One region of the Streptomyces sp. NPDC051567 genome, then DNA from elsewhere that is predicted to be linked to it. Evidence: riboswitches for the same ligand, from Rfam matches in the RefSeq annotation. Region 1 holds a riboswitch; each other region holds the start of a gene.
What was found. Region 1 has a riboswitch for thiamine pyrophosphate ahead of thiC (phosphomethylpyrimidine synthase ThiC). Riboswitches for the same ligand answer to the same signal wherever they lie in the genome.
Positions count from the first base shown of each region.

Region 2: another riboswitch for thiamine pyrophosphate. It lies ahead of ACIA5F_RS17650 (thiamine ABC transporter substrate binding subunit); the one in region 1 lies ahead of thiC (phosphomethylpyrimidine synthase ThiC).
Region 3: another riboswitch for thiamine pyrophosphate. It lies ahead of thiO (glycine oxidase ThiO); the one in region 1 lies ahead of thiC (phosphomethylpyrimidine synthase ThiC).

Region 1 covers NZ_JBITDK010000001.1:202,763-209,429, forward strand. The annotation lists gene ACIA5F_RS00885 (metallophosphoesterase) at 1-886, shown strand, start outside; gene ACIA5F_RS00890 (hypothetical protein) at 1,039-1,842, shown strand; gene thiC (phosphomethylpyrimidine synthase ThiC) at 2,001-3,788, opposite strand; TPP riboswitch at 3,782-3,928, opposite strand; gene ACIA5F_RS00900 (YibE/F family protein) at 3,968-5,404, shown strand; gene ACIA5F_RS00905 (SsgA family sporulation/cell division regulator) at 5,435-5,887, opposite strand; gene ACIA5F_RS00910 (IclR family transcriptional regulator) at 5,985-6,667, opposite strand, start outside.
Region 2 covers NZ_JBITDK010000014.1:85,714-92,380, forward strand. The annotation lists gene ACIA5F_RS17640 (ABC transporter ATP-binding protein) at 1-919, opposite strand, end outside; gene ACIA5F_RS17645 (ABC transporter permease) at 919-2,535, opposite strand; gene ACIA5F_RS17650 (thiamine ABC transporter substrate binding subunit) at 2,712-3,806, opposite strand; TPP riboswitch at 3,894-4,001, opposite strand; gene rlmN (23S rRNA (adenine(2503)-C(2))-methyltransferase RlmN) at 4,059-5,168, opposite strand; gene ACIA5F_RS17660 (phosphatidate cytidylyltransferase) at 5,333-6,403, opposite strand; gene frr (ribosome recycling factor) at 6,403-6,667, opposite strand, start outside.
Region 3 covers NZ_JBITDK010000009.1:222,511-229,177, reverse strand. The annotation lists gene pknB (Stk1 family PASTA domain-containing Ser/Thr kinase) at 1-574, opposite strand, end outside; gene ACIA5F_RS13765 (thiazole synthase) at 765-1,568, opposite strand; gene thiS (sulfur carrier protein ThiS) at 1,571-1,771, opposite strand; gene thiO (glycine oxidase ThiO) at 1,768-2,952, opposite strand; TPP riboswitch at 2,950-3,062, opposite strand; gene ACIA5F_RS13750 (NAD(P)/FAD-dependent oxidoreductase) at 3,156-4,409, shown strand; gene ACIA5F_RS13745 (Rv2175c family DNA-binding protein) at 4,521-4,886, shown strand; gene thiE (thiamine phosphate synthase) at 5,017-5,676, shown strand; gene metF (methylenetetrahydrofolate reductase [NAD(P)H]) at 5,766-6,667, shown strand, end outside.

The DNA.
Region 1 (6,667 bases):
CGGCGCGGAAGGCGACACCGTCCAGCTCCACCACGTCCCCCAGGACTCCGCGGCGACCGGCCCCGGCCCGCTCTACGTCGTCGGCGACGTCCACGGCTACCTCGACGAACTCGTCACCGAACTCCACGCCCAGGGGCTCATCGACGCCGACCGCCACTGGTCCGCGGGCAACGCCCGGCTCTGGTTCCTCGGCGACTTCACCGACCGGGGCCCCGACGGCATCGGCGTGATCGACCTCGTCATGAGCCTGTCCGCCGAGGCCGCCGCCGCCGGCGGCTACTGCAAGGCGCTCATGGGCAACCACGAACTGCTGCTCATCGGGGCCAAGCGGTTCGGCGACACCCCCGTCGCCTCCGGTGCGGGCACCGCCACCTTCCAGGCCGCCTGGCTCCTCAACGGCGGACAGCGCACCGACATGGAGCGCCTCCAGGACGTCCACCTGCAGTGGATGTCGCGCCTGGACGCGGCCGTCCTGGAGGAGGGGCACCTGCTGCTCCACTCCGACACCACGGCCTACCTGGACTACGGCGACTCCGTCGAGGACGTCAACGACACCATCCACGAGCTGCTCACCCGCAACGACGCCGACGTCACCTGGGACCTCTTCCGCAAGTTCACCAGACGGTTCGCCTTCCGTGACGAGGAGACCGGCCCCCAGGCCGTCCGCGAACTCCTCGGGACCTACGGCGGCAGCCGCGTCGTGCACGGTCACAGCCCCATCCCCTACCTGCTCGGCGAGGCGGGGGCCGAGGACGGGGACCACGCGCACGGCCCGGAGTCGGTGGACGGCCCGCACGTGTACGCGGAAGGCCTCGCCATCGCCGTGGACGGCGGAGTGACGATGGCGGGCAAGCTGCTCGTCGTACGACTCCCCCTGAACGACTGAGTCTCAGCGGAGCGGGGTATCTCAAGAAAGTCCCTGTCACCTCGTGGCGTGGGCGCTCTACCATCGCTCTGTCCGTAGCAGGCTCTCCTCCGTCTGTGCCGACGCCCGCCCCCATCGGGCACACCGGCCCCACGGAGCATCGGGGGACGCACATGACCAGCGCTCCGCATCTGCTGACCGAAGACCGACCGGAGTTCGACCGGATTCTCGACGAGGTACTGCGCACCGCGGACGAACGGCCCGAGCTCGCCACCCTGGGCGAACGGCTGAACGCCGAACAACTGCGCACGATGGCCATGGAAGCCAGCGCTCTGCTGACCGCCGCGGCGGCGGCCGAGTACGACCACTACGTGAAGATCCGCGAGGAACAGCGCGACGAGACCCTGACCTCCCCCGGGCCCCCGGGAGAGGAGGACGGCGGCCGGGGCCGTCGGGGGAAGGGCGCCGGCGCCGCGGTCGTCGTCCTCGCCCCGGTCCTGGCGGGCACGGCCATGCTGATCTTCCTGCTGGTGGGCTACGCCCTGAAGATGGTGGAGCCGGAACCGGCCTTCGCCACGACCATCCTGACGACGGGCTGGTTCTTCGGCGCGCTCACCGCGGCGGCCCTGCTCCTCGCGGTGGCCGGACTGCTGGTGACCGCTGTCCGCAACAGCTCGACCGAGGTGGTGGCCCAGGAGGCGCAGACCGTCCCGGACGAGGTCGCGCGGGCCCGCGAAGCCTGGCGGAACGCGCTGCTGGAGCGGGGCATCGTCCCCTTCCTCCGGGATGCGCTCGCCGACCCGGGCGCGGGCCTGGGCTATCCGGTGCCCCTCCATCCCGGCGACCGGGCAGCGGGCCCGGGACACTCCTCACCCGGCTCCACCGGTCCCGGGACCTCCCAGGACCCACGGACCGGCTTCGGCTCTCCGGACTTCACGAGCCCGGACTTCGGGGGCCCCGGGCGCGAGCCGGAGTAGCCGCCCGGACGCCCGCCCGGCATGTTTCACGTGAAACGTCCGTCCATGTTTCACGTGAAACACGTCGGCGCCCGTGCCCGTGTACCCACCGGGGACGGGTCGACGGCCGCCGCTCCCGGTGCATGGGACCGGGAGCGGCGGCGTCCTTCACCGGTGCGTCAGTCGGCCAGCGGCAGGTAGACCCGGTTGCCCGCGGCCGCGAATTCGGCGGACTTCTCCGCCATGCCCGCCTGGATCTCGTCGGCCTTCAGATCCCCTCCGTGCTCACGGCGGATGTCGTGCGAGATCTTCATCGAGCAGAACTTCGGACCGCACATCGAGCAGAAGTGCGCGGTCTTGGCGGGCTCGGCCGGCAGGGTCTCGTCGTGGAACTCGCGTGCCGTGTCCGGGTCGAGGGCCAGGTTGAACTGGTCCTCCCAACGGAACTCGAACCGCGCGTCCGACAGGGCGTCGTCCCACTCCTGGGCACCCGGGTGCCCCTTGGCGAGGTCCGCCGCGTGTGCGGCGATCTTGTAGGTGATGACACCGGTCTTCACGTCGTCACGGTTGGGCAGGCCGAGGTGCTCCTTGGGCGTCACGTAGCAGAGCATCGCCGTACCCCACCAGGCGATCATCGCGGCGCCGATGCCCGAGGTGATGTGGTCGTACGCGGGCGCGACATCCGTGGTCAGCGGGCCGAGGGTGTAGAACGGCGCCTCCTCGCAGATCTCCTGCTGGAGGTCGATGTTCTCCTTGATCTTGTGCATCGGGACATGGCCCGGACCCTCGATCATCGTCTGGACCTGGTGACGCTTGGCGATCGTGTTCAGTTCACCCAGCGTCTTCAACTCCGCGAACTGCGCCGCGTCGTTGGCGTCCGCGATCGATCCGGGGCGCAGACCGTCACCGAGGGAGTAGGTGACGTCGTACGCCGCGAGGATCTCGCAGAGTTCCTCGAAGTTCGTGTAGAGGAAGTTCTCCTTGTGGTGCGCCAGGCACCACGCGGCCATGATGGACCCGCCGCGCGAGACGATGCCGGTCTTGCGCCGGGCGGTCAGCGGCACGTACGGCAGCAGCACGCCGGCGTGGACCGTCATGTAGTCGACGCCCTGCTCGGCCTGTTCGATGACCGTGTCCTTGTACGTCTCCCAGGTCAGGTCCTCGGCGCGGCCGTCGACCTTCTCCAGCGCCTGGTAGAGCGGCACGGTGCCGATCGGCACCGGGGAGTTGCGGAGCACCCATTCACGCGTGGTGTGGATGTTGCGGCCCGTCGAGAGGTCCATGACCGTGTCGGCGCCCCACTTGGTCGCCCAGGTCATCTTGTCGACCTCCTCCTCGATGGAGGAGGTGACGGCGGAGTTGCCGATGTTGGCGTTGACCTTCACCAGGAACCGCTTGCCGATGATCATCGGCTCGATCTCCGGATGGTTGACGTTCGCCGGCAGCACCGCGCGGCCCGCCGCGATCTCCTCGCGCACCACCTCCGGGGAGACGTTCTCGCGGATCGCGACGTACTCCATCTCCGGAGTGATCTCCCCCCGGCGTGCGTACGCGAGCTGCGTGACGGCGACGCCGTCCCGTCCCCGGCGGGGCTGGCGGGGACGGCCCGGGAAGACCGCGTCGAGGTTCTTGAGGCCACCGCGCGGCGAGGTGTGCTTGATGCCGTCGTCCTCGGGGCGCACGGGACGGCCCGCGTACTCCTCGGTGTCCCCGCGGCCGATGATCCAGTTCTCGCGCAGCGGGGCCAGTCCCCGGCGCACGTCCGTCTCGATCTGGGGGTCGGTGTACGGCCCGGATGTGTCGTAGAGCGTCACGTCCTTGCCGTTGGTGAGATGTACCTGGCGGACCGGCACCCGGAGGTCGGGGCGGGAGCCCGCCACGTACCCCTTGTGCCAGCCCGGCTGGCGCTCGGCCCGGCCGTCGGCGTCCTGGCTGACGGCAGGCGTGCGTGCGTCCTGAACGGTCATGAGACCTATCTCCCTACGCCGGCATTACCCGGTAACAGGTTCGGCGGTCGACGCAGCCTCGTTCCGTACGCAATTGCTGTGGTGCGTACGGTGGTCAGCGCCCTCTCAGCCCGGTGCTCCGAGCTCCCGCGATGTGCAAAGGTGCCCCCACGCTAGCGCCATCTGTGGCGTGCTGAACAGTGGCCCCTCTCATCTCTTGCGATGATCGGCCGGTGACGTCCTCGCCGCATCCTCCCACTGAGCCCACATACCCCACTGGTCACACAGGCCACACGGACCCGGGCCATGCGTCCTCCGGTCCCGGGCACACCTCTGGGCACTCCCACGGGCACAGCCACAGCCATGGCCCGGCCGCCCCCGTCTCGAAACACCTGCGCAAGGTCATCGCCGCCGTACTCATCCCCTTCGCCACGGCCGTTCTCGTCGGCATGGCCGTGCTCTGGCCCGGCGGCACCCCCGCTCACGAACGCAGCGGCGTCGGCTTCGACCGGCAGACCCAGCAGGGCAAGGTGGTCTCGCTCGCGCGGGTCGACTGCAAATCCGTCAACGCCGCCCAGGTACCGCCCACCGGCGACACCTCCACCCCGCAGGGCCGCGAGGCGGTGGCCGCGCAGAACGGGGAGTGCAAGAAGGCCACCGTCGAGGTCGGCACCGGCCCGGACAAGGGCCGCACCTTCGTGGAGATCGTCCAGCCGGGCGCACCGAGACAGCTGGCGGACGGCCAGGAGGTGGTGGTCGCGTACGCGCCGAACGCGCCGCACGACCTCCAGTACTCGGTGATCGACGTGAACCGGAAGCTGCCGATGGCGCTGCTCGCCGGCATCTTCGCCGTCGCGGTCGTCCTGGTCGGCCGGATGCGGGGGCTGTTCGCGCTCGTCGCGCTCGTCATCAGCTTCGCCGTGCTGACCCTCTTCATCCTCCCGGCCATCCTGCAGGGGTCGAACCCCCTGGTCGTCGCGATCGTCGGGGCCAGCGCCATCATGCTCATCGCGCTCTACATGTGCCACGGCCTGACCGCGCGCACCTCTGTGGCCGTCCTCGGCACACTCGCGTCCCTGCTGTTGATCGGCCTGCTGGGCTCGCTGTTCATCGGCTGGGCGTTCCTCAGCGGCAACACCGACGACAACACCGGGCTGATCCACGGGCTGTACCCGGAGATCGACATGAGCGGCCTGCTGCTCGCGGGCGTGATCATCGGATCGCTGGGCGTGCTGGACGACGTGACGGTCACCCAGACCTCGGCCGTGTGGGAACTCCACCAGGCCGACCCGTCGATGGGGCCGCGCGCCCTCTACCGGGCGGCCATCCGGATCGGCCGGGACCACATCGCGTCGGTGGTCAACACCCTGGTGCTGGCCTACGCGGGCGCCGCGCTCCCCCTGCTGCTGCTGTTCTCGATCGCGAACAGCAGCATGGGGTCGGTGGCCAACAGCGAACTCGTCGCGGAGGAGATCGTACGGACCCTCGTGGGCTCGATCGGGCTCGTGGCCTCGGTGCCCATGACCACGGCACTGGCCGCGCTGGTGGTCTCCGCGGACCGTCCGGGCTCCCCGGGCGCCGCTCCGGCGGCCGGGCCGGCCCGCGGTGGCCGGGGCCGGCGCCGGCGCAAGCGCTGAGGAGGCCGGCAGGTACGGGCGGGCCGCGCCTCAGCCCGCGTTCTGCTCGTTCTGCTGCTGCGACTCGGTGAGGATCTTGGAGAGTGCCTCGTCGAGGTGGTCCTCGAAGTCGCCCGAGTTGCGCTCCTGACCGAGCGGAACAAGCCGGTCGGTGCGGTCGAGGAACGCGACGAGGGGTGCCGCGCTGGCGCGGAACAGGGCCCGGTCACCACCGACCTGAAGCCGGATGTGGACGTCGGACAGCTCCTCGGGGTCGGTGGGTGCGATGCGTACGTCGCCGTCACCGCACGGCTTGTTGATGCCGTCGAGGAGGAGTTCCCGGCCGAACGCCCAGGTCACAGGGGCATCGCCGGGAAGGTGGAAGGTCAGACGGATGGCGTAGGGGTCACGCGCGTCGTACCGGAGTTCCACGGGAATCCGGAACGAGAGCTCCTCGGAAACGAGGAAACTCATCATGACCTCTGCCTGTACCGACTCGCGCATTGCCTACCCCGCTGTAGTGGAAGTGGCCAGGAATGATCCCCCAAAGCCCTCTTGACAAGAGTGGTGGAAGCGCCAGCAGATCACAAGGAGTGAGTTTTCAGATACTGATAGAGAGCGGAAGGGTGTTCAGCAAAGTATCCACTTCGATCCGTAGCTGATCAATTGCAGTCAGCAACCGGTCTTCCTGGTGCAAGGGGAGGGAAATCGCCAGGGTCGCGGCCGTATCACCGGTGGCGACCGGGATGGCCGCGCACACCGTGCCGAGCGCGTATTCCTGACGCTCGGTCACGGGCCGCGTCCGTTCGAGGGAGCAGATCCGGCGCTCCAGTGACCGGAGATCCCGCACGGTGTAAGGGGTGACGGCCTCGACGGGATGACGTTCGTAGTGGTCCCTGCGCGTCTTCTCGTCGAGCTGGCCGAGCAGGCACTGGCCGACGGCGTGCGCGTGGGCGGTCTCCCGGAAATCGGCCCACTCCTCGCAGGCGGGGGCGGCCTCGGAGGCCGAGACGCCCAGGACCTCGATCTCACCCTCGCGGTAGACCGCGAAGTAGACGGGGGCCCCGACCGCGTCGCGCAGGCGTGCGAGGGAGTCGAGGATCATGCCGCGACGTTTCTGCTGGAGTCCGCCGCCGACGAGCCGCCCGGCGGCGGCGCCCAGCACGAAGACCCCGGCCTCCCGGCGCAGATAGCCCTCGTGCGTCAGGGTCCGCAACAGGTGGTACGCGGTGGACAGCGGCAGCCCGGCCTCGCGCGCCAGCTGTTTCGCCGGGGCTCCCCCGT
Region 2 (6,667 bases), on a different contig from region 1:
GCAGCCGCAGCGCGACATGGCTGCCGCGGAAGGTGCGGGCCACCACCTCGCAGGCCAGGCCGGCCGTCCCGAGCACCACCCCGGCGGGCCGGATCAGGACCCGCTGCTCCCCCTCGGGGGAGCCGGCCGGCACCGGGACCCCGCCCCACGGGGTGACCGCGACGCCCCTCGACACCCGCGCCGGGACCACGTTCTCGAAGCCCAGGAACCGCGCCACGAACTCCGAGGCCGGCCGCTGCCACACCTCCAGCGGGGTGCCGGCCTGCGCGATCCGCCCGCCGCGCATCACCACCACCCGGTCGGCCAGCGCGAACGCCTCGCCCTGGTCGTGGGTGACGGCCAGCACCGTGGTGCCCAGCCGGGAGAACAGCTCCCGCAACTCCACCACCAGCCGCTCCCGCAGCCTCCGGTCCAGTTGCCCCAGCGGTTCGTCCAGCATCAGCAGCCGCGGCGAGGGCGCCAGCGCCCGGGCCAGCGCCACCCGCTGCTGCTCGCCGCCGGAGAGCGAGGCCACCGCCCGGCCCCCGGCCCCGGGAAGCCCGACCAGCTCCAGCAGCTCCGCGACCCGGTCCCTGTACGACGCCCGCGCGGAGCCCCGCATCCGCAGTCCGAAGGCGACGTTCCCGGCCACGTCCCCGTGCGGGAAGAGCTGGTGGTCCTGGAACATCAGGCCCACCCCGCGCCGGTGCACGGGCACGCGCGCCTGGTCCACGCCGTCCAGCAGCACCCGGCCGTCCGAGACGGGCTGGAGCCCGGCGACGACCCGCAGCAGCGTGGACTTCCCGCTGCCGCTCGGCCCCAGGACGCACACGGTCTCGTGCGCGGCGACCGTGAGGTCCACACGGTCCAGGACGTCCACGCCCTCGCCCGCGCGCCCGCCGAAGCGGACCGAGACCCCTTCCAGCCGGAGCAGTGTCATCAGAATTCTCCCGAGGTCTTGTCGGGTCGCAGCCGCTCCAGCACCAGCAGGGACACCGCGCACACCAGCATCAGAATCGTGCTCAGGGCCATCGCCTGCCCGTAGTTCAGCTCACCGGCCCGCCCCAGCAGCCGTGCCACGGCCACCGGCAGCGTCGGCTCGTCCGGCCGCGCGATGAAGACGGTCGCGCCGAACTCCCCCAGCGAGACCGCGAAGGCGAACCCGGCCGCGACCAGCAGGGCCCGCCGCACCAGCGGCAGGTCCACCTCCCGCCACGCCCGCAGCGGGGACGCGCCGAGCACGGCCGCCGCCTCCCGCAGCCGCCCGTCCACGGCCCGCAGCACCGGCAGCATGGTCCGGACGACGAACGGCACGCCCACCAGCGCCTGCGCCAGCGGGACCAGGACCCACGAGGTCCGCAGGTCCAGCGGCGGCTCGTCCAGGGTGATCAGGAAGCCGAAGCCCACGGTGACGGCGGACACCCCGAGCGGGAGCATCAGCAGCGCGTCGAACCCGCGCGCGAAGCGGCCCCCGCGCCGGGTCAGCGCCGCCGCCGCGAGCCCTCCGATCACCAGGGCGAGGGCGGTCGCGACCAGCGCGTACCGCAGGGAGTTCCCGATCGCCTCCAGCGGCGGCACCAGGAACGTCCCGCCGCCGGCGCCCGCGTCCTGCAGTGCCCGGTAGAAGCCGAGGCCGTATCCGCCGGGGGCGTCGAAGGACCGTTCCACCAGCACCCCCAGCGGCAGGACGATCAGCAGCGCCACCGACAGCAGCACCGCGCCGAGCAGCGTGCGCTGTCCGGCGCCGCGCGGCGCGTGCGCCGTGCGCGCCGGGTCCACGAGCCGTAGCGCGGTCTCCCGTTTGCGCACGGTCCAGGCGTGCACGCCGAGGATCGCGCCGACCGCCGCGAACTGCACCATCGTCAGCACGGCGGCCGTCGGCAGGTCCAGGAACTGCGCGGTCTGCCGGTAGACCTCCACCTCCAGGGTGGAGTACGCCGGTCCGCCCAGGATCTGCACGACGCCGAAGGAGGTGAAGGTGAAGAGGAAGACCATCAGGGTGGCGGCGGCCACCGCCGGGGCCAGCGCGGGCAGCGTCACCCGGCGCCAGGCCGCGAACCGCCCCGCGCCCAGGACCCGGGCGGCCTCCTCCTGGCGCGGGTCCAGCTGTGCCCACAGCCCGCCGACCGTCCGTACGACGACCGCGTAGTTGAAGAAGACGTGCGCGAGCAGGATCGCCCAGACGGTGGTGTCCAGCCGGACCCCCCACAGGTCGTCCAGCAGCCCGCCCCGCCCGACCAGGGCCAGGAAGGCCGTGCCGACGACCACGGTGGGCAGGACGAACGGGACGGTCACCACCGCCCGCAGCACCTGTCTGCCGGGGAACTCCAAGCGCGCGAAGACGTACGCGCCGGGGAGTGCGACCAGGAGCGTGAGCGCCGTGGAGGCGAGCGCCTGCCAGGTGGTGAACCAGAGCACGCCGGCGATGTCGGGCCGGGCCAGCACCTCGCCGATCCGGCCGAACCGCCAGCCGCTCTCCGTCGTGAGCCCGCGGCCGACGATCGCGGCGACGGGGTAGGCGAAGAACAGCCCGAAGAAGGCGAGGGGCACGGCCATCAGGGCGAGCCGCACCGCGGTCGCCCGCCGCCCGCCGCCCGCCGCACCAAAACCTCCGCCGAAGCCGAAGCCGAAACCGGACCGGGAGCCGGGGCCGGGGCGGGAGCCGGGGCAGGCGCGGGGCCGGGGACCGGACGCGGGGCCCTCCGCCGCCGCGTCCGGTCCCCCCGTACCGCTCACTTCACGACGAGCGAGGTCCATGCCTTGACCCACTGCTCGCGGTTCTCGGCGATGGTCTGCGGAGCGACGTTCTCCGGCTTCTCCACGACCACGCCGTGCTGGGTGAAGAGTTCCGGCAGGACGGCGTTCTTGACCACCGGGTTCACGAACATCTTGAGCGGCAGGTCCTCCTGGAACTTCTTGCCGATCAGGAAGTCGAGGAGCGCCTTGCCGCCCTCCTCGTTCTTCGCGCCCTTCAGCAGGCCCGCGAACTCGATCTGGCGGAAGCAGGTGCCGGTGGCGACCCCGGTCGGCGCCTCGGCCGGCTGCGGGTCCGCGTACAGCACCTCGACCGGCGGGCTGGAGGCGTAGGAGACGACCAGCGGACGGTCCCCCTTGGCCTTCTTGCCGCCCGCGGAACCGGAGAAGCGCCCGTTGTACGCCTGCTCCCAGCCGTCGACGACCTCGACGCCGTTGGCCCTGAGCTTGCCCCAGTACTCCTTCCATCCCTCCTCGCCGTACTTGCCGACCGAGGCGAGCAGGAAGCCGAGGCCGGGCGAGGAGGTCGCCGGGTTCTCGGTGACCAGCAGGTTCTTGTACTCGGGCTTGATCAGGTCGTCCAGCGTCTGCGGCGGGGCGAGCTTCTTGTCGGCGAAGTACTGCTTGTCGTAGTTGACGCAGACGTCACCGGAGTCGACCGGGGTGACGCGGTGCTGCTGGTCGAGCACGTACTCCGGCTTCACCTCGCCCAGGCCCTTGGCCTCGTAGGGGACGAAGACACCGTTGTCGAGGGCGCGCGAGAGCAGCGTGTTGTCCACGCCGAAGAAGACGTCGCCGCGCGGGGAGCCCTTGGTGAGGATCTCCTGGTTCAGCGCCGTGCCGGCGTCACCGGACTTCAGCACCTTCACGGTGTAGCCGCTCTGCTGCTCGAACTCCTTGAGGACCGTGTCGCTCACGTCGAAGGAGTCGTGGGAGACGAGCGTGACGGCCTCGGGCTTCGCCGCCCCGCCGGTCTCCGCGGCCTTCTTCTCCCCGCTCCCGCAGGCGCCGAGCGTGGTGACACCCAGCGCGGTCGCGAGCAGCGCGCCCGTGAACTTCTTGGTGGTGCTCACTGTGAATTCCTCCTGGGCTGACCAGGAGAAGACGCGGCCCCGCCCCGCGCTCCGCGCGAACGGAGGCAGGGCAGGGCGCAACAACAGCTTGAGTGGTGACCGAACTTCCTACCCCGCATGACCGGGGCGAGGTTCAGAGGGTCTGCGGATGACTTACCGCACTCTCAGCGCTGTGGCGCTCCCCTGTCGGAATATGAAATTTGTTCGGGCACAGCGTACCGTGCGGCCGAATCCGATCGGTCCGGACCGGAATTACCGCTCAGACGCCGCCAGCTGACCGCAAGCGCCGTCGATCTCCTGCCCCCGGGTGTCACGGACGGTCACCGGCACGCCGTGGCGGGCGATGGCCTCGACGAACGCCTTCTCGTCCTCGGGCCGCGAGGCGGTCCACTTCGAGCCGGGCGTCGGGTTCAGCGGGATCAGGTTGACGTGCACCCGCTTGCCCTTGAGGAGCTTGCCGAGCAGGTCGCCGCGCCACGCCTGGTCGTTGATGTCGCGGATCAGGGCGTACTCGATGGAGATCCGGCGGCCGGACTTCTCGGCGTACTCCCAGGCCGCGTCGAGGACCTCGCGGACGTTCCAGCGGGTGTTGACGGGCACGAGGGTGTCGCGCAGCTCGTCGTCCGGGGCGTGCAGGGAGACGGCGAGACGGCACTTGAAGCCCTCGTCCGCGAAGCGGAGCATGGCCGGGACCAGGCCGACGGTGGAGACGGTGATGCCGCGCTGGGAGAGGCCCAGGCCGTCGGGGGCCGGGTCGGTCAGCCGGCGGATGGCGCCGACGACCCGCTTGTAGTTGGCCAGCGGCTCGCCCATGCCCATGAAGACGATGTTGGAGAGCCGGGCCGGGCCGCCGGGGACCTCGCCGTCGCGCAGCGCGCGCATGCCGTCGACGATCTGGTGCACGATCTCGGCGGTGGACAGGTTGCGGTCCAGACCCGCCTGGCCGGTGGCGCAGAAGGGACAGTTCATCCCGCAGCCCGCCTGCGAGGAGATGCACATGGTGACCCGGTCGGGGTAGCGCATCAGCACGGACTCGACGAGCGTGCCGTCGTGCAGCTTCCACAGGGTCTTGCGCGTGGTGTCGTTGTCGCAGCTGATGTGCCGCAGGACGTTCATCAGGTCCGGCAGCAGCTCCTGCTGGAGCTTCTCCCGGGAACCTGCGGGGATGTCGGTCCACTCGGCCGGGTCGTGCGTGTACCGGGCGAAGTAGTGCTGCGAGAGCTGCTTGGCCCGGAACGGCTTCTCACCGATCGCCGCGACGGCCTCACGGCGCTCCTCGGGGGTGAGGTCGGCGAGGTGCCGCGGGGGCTTCTTGGCTCCGCGGGGGGCGACGAAGGTGAGCTCTCCCGGAACGGGGGCCATGAGCGGTACTCCTCAGTATTACGAGCCCGGTGCGGGCGGGCTCCGCATCGGCGGAGCGTTGTCGACGGCACGAGCGGTGCCGGGAGACCTCACGGGTCCACCCCGAAACACGGGAAAAGCGCGCCACCGACGGGTGACGCGCTTTTCAGGATAACCCGCCCGGGTCAACCGGTGCCGACGAAGGCCGCCAGCAGCAGCCACACCACGGGCGCCGTCGGCAGCAGGGAGTCCAGCCGGTCCATGATGCCGCCGTGGCCCGGCAGCAGGGTGCCCATGTCCTTGATCCCCAGGTCCCGCTTGATCATCGACTCGCCGAGGTCGCCCAGCGTGGCGCTGACCGCGACCGCGAGCCCCAGCAGCAGGCCCTGCCACCAGGAGCCGCCGTCGATCAGGAACTCCATGCACAGCGCGCCGGCCACCATCGCGAAGGCGATCGCCCCGAACAGCCCCTCACGGGTCTTGCCGGGGCTGATGCGCGGCGCGAGCTTGTGCTTGCCGAAGCGCCAGCCGACCGCGTACGCCCCGGTGTCGCTGACCACGGTCAGGACCAGGAAGGTGATGACCCGCTGCGCACCGTCGTCCGCGGTGAGCAGCAGGGTGACGAAGGTGGCCAGGAACGGCACGTAAAAGGCGGCGAAGACGCCCGCCGTGACGTCCTTGAGGTAGTCCTCCGGCGGTTCGGTCATCCGCCAGACCAGGACCGCCAGCGCGGTCAGGGCCATGGCGACCCAGGCGCCCTCGGCCCCCTGGACGTACCCGGCGACGACCATGGCCGCGCCGCCGACGGCGAGGGGTACCAGTGGCGCCTTGATGCCCTTGCGTTCCTGGAGCCGGGAGGTCAGCTCCCACAGGCCCACGACGACCGCGACGACGACGACGCCGACGAAGACCGCCTTGACGACGAAGAGCGAGGCGAAGATCACCACGCCGAGGCCGACTCCGACCCCTATGGCGGCACGCAGATCGCGCCCCGCCCGCTTCTTCTGCGGCGGGGGCGAGGCGTCCTGCGGGGCCGGTGAGGGCGGGGGGCTGGGCATGGGCTCCTGCGGCGGCGTCTCGGCGCGGAACGGGGGGCCGCCGGCAGCGGCGGCCCCCCGATCGCGTGCGTCCCGGTCGTCGAAATCACGGCCGGCGGCATCGGGCACGATGGGCATGGGCCGAGTGTGCGGGCCCACCAGCGCATCGTATGCGGGACCCGCCGCAACCGGCTCCACGGCCCAGGAAGAGTCGTTCATCAGACCTCGAGGAGCTCGGCTTCCTTGTGCTTCAGCAGCTCGTCCACCTGCGCGACGTACTTCGTGGTGGTGTCGTCGAGCTCCTTCTCCGCGCGGCGCACCTCGTCCTCGCCCGCCTCCTTGTCCTTGACGAGCTTGTCAAGGGCGTCCTTCGCCTTGCGGCGGACGGCGCGGAGCGAGATCTTGGAGTCCTCGGCCTTGGTGCGGGCGACCTTGATGTACTCCTTGCGGCGGTCCTGCGTCAGCTCGGGGAAGTTCACCCGG
Region 3 (6,667 bases), on a different contig from region 1:
CGCCGTTCTCGATCTGCTCGGGCGCCAGGTAGGAGACGGTGCCGAGGACGGAACCGGTGGTGTCGGTGACCGAGTCCACGGACCGGACCAGGCCGAAGTCGGCGACCTTGACCCGGCCGTCGTCGCCGATCAGGACGTTCTCGGGCTTCATGTCGCGGTGGACGAAACCGGCCCGGTGGGCGGCGCCGAGGGCGGCGAGGACGGGTTCGAGGATGTCGAGGGCGGCCCGGGGCTGGAGCGCGCCGCGCTCGCGGAGCACGTCGCGCAGGGTGCAGCCGGAGACGTACTCCATGGCGAGGAAGACGTACGGCCCGTCCGTGCCCTGGTCGAAGACGGCGACGACGTGCGGGTGGGCGAGCCGGGCCACCGACTTCGCCTCCCGGATGAAGCGGCCGACGAAGGCGGCGTCGGCGGCGAGCGCCGGGTGCATCACCTTCAGCGCGAGGACGCGGTCGAGCCGGGTGTCCACGGCCCGGTAGACCGTGGCCATGCCGCCGGCCGCGATACGGGCGTCGACGCGGTAGCGGCCGTCGAGCACGCGACCGACGAGGGGGTCATCCAGGGTCGTGTCCACCCGGCGATTCTACGAGCCGGTGCGGTGCCGTCGGTGCGGTGCCGCCGGTGCGGGTCGGCCCCGCGGGCGGCGGCCGCGACGCGATCGGCCGGGTGCGGCGCCGTTGCCGGGTGCGCTGCCCCCGGACCCCCGCGCCTCAAACGCCGGCGGGGCCGGGACGGGCCGGGACGGGCCGCCCCGGGGCCGGGGGTCAGAAGGCCGGGCGTTCCGGGTCCAGGGCGGGGCGGCCCGAGGTCGGGGAGGAGGCGAGGGCGAAACGCCGCTGGGGGATGCGGCCCGCGCGGTGGGCCAGGCGGCCCGCCGAGACGGCGTCGCGCATGGCCGCCGCCATCAGGACCGGCTCCTGGGCCCGGGTCACCGCCGAGGCCAGCATCACCGCCGCGCACCCCAGCTCCATCGCCAGCGCGGCGTCCGAGGCCGTCCCGGCGCCCGCGTCCAGGACGACCGGGACCCCGGCCCGGCCGGTGATCAGCTCGAAGTTGTGCGGGTTGCGGATGCCCAGCCCGGAGCCGATCGGCGATCCCAGCGGCATGATCGCCGCGCAGCCCACGTCCTCCAGCTTCCGCGCGAGCACCGGGTCGTCGTTGGTGTACGGCAGGACCGTGAACCCCTCGTCCACCAGGGTCTCGGCGGCGTCCAGCAGCTCGACGCCGTCGGGGAGCAGGGTCCGCTCGTCCGCGACGACCTCCAGCTTGATCCAGTCCGTGCCCAGGGCCTCCCGGGCCAGCCGGGCGGTCAGGACGGCCTCGCCCGCCGTGAAGCAGCCCGCCGTGTTGGGCAGGACCGCGATGCCCAGGCGGTCCAGGACCGACAGGACCGAGCCCTGGACGGTCGGGTCCAGGCGGCGCATGGCCACCGTGGTCAGTTCGGTGCCGGAGGCGGTCAGGGCGCGTTCCAGCACGTCCAGGCTGGGGGCCCCGCCCGTCCCCATGATCAGGCGGGAGGAGAAGGTCCGGCCGCCGAGGGTGAGGAGGTCCTCGTCCGGGGTGGTCACGGTCAGCCCCCCTGGACGGCGGTGAGGATCTCGACGCGGTCGCCCTCGCCCACGGGGGTGAGCCGCCACCGGCCGCGCGGGACCACCGTCTCGTTGAGCGCGGCGGCGACCCCGGCCGGGGCGGCGGTCAGGGTGGCGACCACCACGTCGAGCGTGGTGCCGGCCGCGATCTCGCGCGGCTCGCCGTTGACGGAGATGGTCATGCGTACGACTCCTGACGCGTGGTGGCCTTGGGGGCGGAGAACCGCAGCGGGGTGAACGGGCGCGCGATCGCGGGCAGCTCGCCGGTGGTCAGCAGCTCGGCCATGACCTCGCCGGTGAGCGGGGCCAGCAGCACCCCGTTGCGGTAGTGCCCGGTGGCCAGGTGCAGGCCGGGCAGTGCGGTCGGGCCGAGCAGCGGGGCGTTGTCGGGCGAGCCGGGCCGCAGTCCGGCCAGGGTCTCGGTGAGCGGGAGTTCGGTGATGCCGGGGACCAGCTCGTGGGCGTCGCGCAGGAGTTCGTAGACCCCGCCGGCGGTGACCGTGGTGTCCCAGCCGAGCTCCTCGCTGGTGGCGCCGACGACGAGTTCGCCGTTCTCGCGGGGCACCAGGTAGACGTGGCTGCCGCGCACGACGGCCCGTACGGTCCGCGACAGGAACGGCGCGTACGCGGCCGGCACCGTGAGCCGCAGCACCTGCCCCTTCACCGGCCGGACGGGGGCCACCGCCTCCGGCGGCACCCCGGCCAGCCGGCCGCTGAGCGAGCCCGCCGCCAGGACGACCTGGTCCGCGCGCAGCCGGGTGCCGTCGTCGAGCAGGACGCCCGCCGCCCGGTCGGCGGTGACCAGGAGCCGTTCGGCGCCCGCCCGGCGCAGCTCCACGCCGGAGTGGGCGCAGGCGGCCAGCAGGGCGGCGGCGAGCCGGCGCGGGTCCACCTGGTGGTCGCCGTCGACGCGCAGGCCGCCCCGGACGCCCGGGGCCAGCATCGGTTCCAGGCGGCGGCACTCGCGGCCGGTGAGCCACTGGGACTCCAGGCCGCAGCGGCGCTGGAGGGCGTGGAGTTCGCGCAGGTGGAGCCGGTCGTCGGCGTCGAGGGCGACGGAGAGGGTGCCGCAGGCGCGGTAGCCGATGTCGCTCCCGCCGCCGGCCTCGGCGAGTTCGGCGGCGAAGCGCGGGTAGCGGGCGGCGGAGTCGAGGCCCAGGGCGAGCAGGGCCTCCTCGCCGTAGTGCAGTTCGGTGACGGGGGCGAGCATCCCGGCCGCGACGCGGGCGGCGCCCCCGCCGGGCGCCGGATCGGCGAGCACGGTCCGCAGCCCGGCCCGGGCCGCCCGCCAGGCGGTGACGAGACCGATGATCCCGCCCCCGACGACGAGCACGTCGGACCCGGTTCTCCGTGAGGCGTGCATGGGCGTCCAGCCCCTCCCTTCGCCGGCATGACCCGGATCAGGTTCGTACGGTCGGAGGCCGTCCAGCCTCCCTCTCAGCCCGGTGCGCCCGGACTCCCGCGATAGGTACGGTGGCCAGACTAACCCCGCCGTGGACGGCGGGTAAGGCTGGTCCTGTTCCTGACGGACCATCAGGCAGCGAGTCGGACAGTGAGGGTGGCCGGGTGACCGAGCAGACGGAACGGACCAGCGGCGGCACGGGAGCGGGGCCGGGCGGCGTGGTCGTCGTCGGCGCCGGCCTGGCCGGCGTGCAGACCGCGGTGGCCCTGCGGGAACAGGGGTGGACCGGCCCCGTCACCCTGCTGGGCGCCGAACCCCACCAGCCCTACGACCGGCCCCCGCTCTCCAAGGCGGTCCTCCTCGGCAAGGCCGAGGACTCCGCCTTCGACGTGGACTTCGAGGCGCTCGGCATCACCCTGCGGCTCGGCACCGAGGTCACCGGCCTGCGGGCCGCCGAACACCTCCTGGACACCGGCGCGGGACCCGTCCCGTACGAGGTCCTCGTCCTGGCCACCGGCGCCGAACCGCTGACCCTGCCCGGCACCGAAGGCGTCCCGGGCGTCCACCTGCTGCGCACCCTGGACGACGCCGCCCGGCTCCGGCCGGTCCTGGCCACCGCCCCCGCCGTCGTGGTCGTCGGCGCGGGCTGGATCGGCGCGGAGTTCGCCACCGCCGCGCGCGAGGCGGGCCGCGCCGTGACGGTGGTCGAGGCCGCGGACCGGGTCCTGGCCGGGGCGCTGCCCGCCGAGGCCACCGAACCGATGGCGCGCTGGTACGCCGAGGCGGGCGCCCGCCTGCTCACCGGGGCGAAGGTCGCCCGGGTCGAGGAGGGCCGGGTGCTGCTGGCGGACGGCCGGGAACTGCCCGCCGACGCGGTCGTCGTCGGCATCGGCGCCCGCCCGGCCACCGGATGGCTCGCGGGAACCGGCGTGGAACGGGGCCCCGACGGCTCGGTCACCGCCGACGCCCACCTGCGGACCTCCCTGCCCGGCGTGTACGCGGTCGGCGACTGCGCCTCCTTCCCCTCGGCCCGCTACGGCACCCGGCTCCTGGTCCACCACTGGGACAACGCCCTCCAGGGACCCCGGACGGTCGCCGCCAACATCGTCGCGGGCGGCCCGGAGCGCGCCTACGACCCGGTCCCGTACTTCTGGTCGGAGCAGTTCGGCCGGTTCGTGCAGTACGCGGGCCACCACGGCGGGGCCGACACCCTGATCCGGCGGGGCGACCCGGCCGGCCCGTCCTGGTCGGTGTGCTGGCTGAAGGAGGGCGCGCTCGTCGCCGTCCTCGCCGTGGGCCGCCCCCGCGACCTGGCCCAGGGCCGCAAGCTCATCGAGACGGGCGCCGCCCTGGACCCGGCCGGGGTCGCCGACCCCGGCACCCCCCTGAAATCGGCCACCCTGCGACCCGCCCCCTGACCCGCGTCCCGGTCCGCGCTCCGGTCCGTACGGGCCCGGCGCGCGGCCCCCGGCACCCGGACGGGGCGGCCCGGGTACCGGGGGCCGGTCCGAGATGGCAGGCTTGTCCCCGTGACCGAGATTGACGCAAAGATCGAAGCCCTTGTCCCCGACTGGATGTACCTCCCCGACATCGCGGAGGCGCTCGACATCGAGGTGACCAGGGTCCGCCAGATGGTCAAGGAAGGGCAGCTCCTCGCCGTCCGCCGGGGCGAGAACCGCTCCCTCCAGGTACCGGCCCCCTTCATCGACGGAGACAAGGTCGTCAAGGGCCTCGTCGGACTGCTCACCGTCCTGCGCGACGACGGCTTCTCCGACGGGGAGATCCTGGAGTGGCTCTTCACCTCCGACCCGACCCTGCCCGGCACCCCCGCCGAGGCGCTGAGTGAGAATCGCGGCACGGAGGTGAAGCGCCGCGCTCAGGCGCTCGCCCTGTGACCTGATCCGCTTCACCGCGGTGGGGGGGGGGGCCGGCCCCCCCCCCCCCCCCCCCCCCCGGGGGGCCCCGGGCCCCCCCCCCCCCCCCCCCCCCCCCCCCCCCCCCCCCCCCCGCCACGGGGGTTTGCCCATGTCCGCGACCGACGCCCGCGCCCAGCTGTCCGACGCCCGGCTCTACCTGTGCACGGACGCCCGCAAGCGCCAGGGCGACCTGCCCGAGTTCCTCGACGCCGTCCTGGACGGCGGAGTGGACGTGATCCAGCTCCGCGACAAGGGGCTGGAGGCCGCCGAGGAACTCGAACACCTGCGGCTCTTCGCCGACGCCGCCCGCCGCCACGGCCGCCTCCTCGCCGTCAACGACCGCGCCGACGTGGCCCACGCCGCCGGCGCCGACGTCCTCCACCTCGGCCAGGGCGACCTCCCCGTCCCCGCCGCCCGCGCCCTCCTCGGCCCGGACCCGCTCATCGGCCGCTCCTGCCACACCGCCTCCGAGGTCGACGCCGCCACCGCCGAGCCCGGCGTGGACTACTTCTGCGTCGGCCCCTGCTGGCCCACCCCCACCAAGCCCGGCCGCCCCGCCCCCGGCCTCGCACTCGTCCGCCGCACGGCCGCCCTGGCGCCCCGGCGGCCCTGGTTCGCCATCGGCGGCATCGACAGCACGAATCTGGACGAGGTGCTGGACGCCGGGGCCACCCGGATCGTCGTCGTCCGCGCCCTCACCGAGGCCACCGACCCCGGCGCCGCCGCCGCGGACCTGGCCGCCCGGGTCCGGGCCCGCACCGCCGGATAGGCGCCCGCACCATCGGGCCGGTGTCCAAAAAGATGTCCAAGGAATGGACTCGGCTTCGGCGTCCGCCCAGCCGCGTCTAACCTGCCCGTATGGCCCTCGGAACCGCTTCCACCTGGACGGATCGTGCACACACGGTCCGTGACCTGCTCACGGCCGGACGCTCGTACTCCTTCGAGTTCTGGGCCCCGAAGACGGAGAAGGGCGAGCGCAACCTCTGGAACGCGCTGCGCCGCGTCGAGGCGGTGGCCCCCAGCTTCGTCTCCGTCACCTACGGAGCCGGCGGCTCCACCCGGGGCGGCACCGTCCGCGCCACCCAGCAGATCGCCGCCGACACCACGCTCACCCCCGTCGCGCACCTCACCGCCGTGGACCACTCCATCGCCGAACTGCGCCACGTCATCGGCCAGTTCGCCGACGCGGGCATCCGCAACATGCTCGCCCTGCGCGGGGACCCGCCGGGCGACCCCATGGGCCCCTGGGTGGCCCACCCCGAGGGCGTACGGTACGCCGCCGACCTGGTCCGCCTCCTCAAGGAGTCCGGCGACTTCTGCGTAGGCGTCGCGGCCTTCCCCGAGATGCACCCGCGCTCGGCGGACTGGGACACGGACATCCGGCACTTCGTGGACAAGTGCCGCGCGGGCGCCGACTACGCGATCACCCAGATGTTCTTCGAACCGGAGACCTACCTGCGGCTGCGCGACCGTGTCGCCCAGGCGGGCTGCGAGACCCCGATCATCCCCGAAGTCATGCCCGTTGTGGGCATCAAGCAGCTCGACCGGCTGCCCCAGCTCAGCACCGCGGTCTTCCCGCCGGACGTGAAAGAGCGGATGCTCGCGGTCAAGGACGATCCGGCCGCTGTACGCTCCATTGGCATCGAGTTCGCCACGGAGTTCTGCGCGCGGCTGCTGTCCGAGGGTGTCCCGGGGCTGCACTTCATCACGCTGAACAACTCCACGGCGACGCTCGAAATCTACGAGAACCTGGGCCTGCA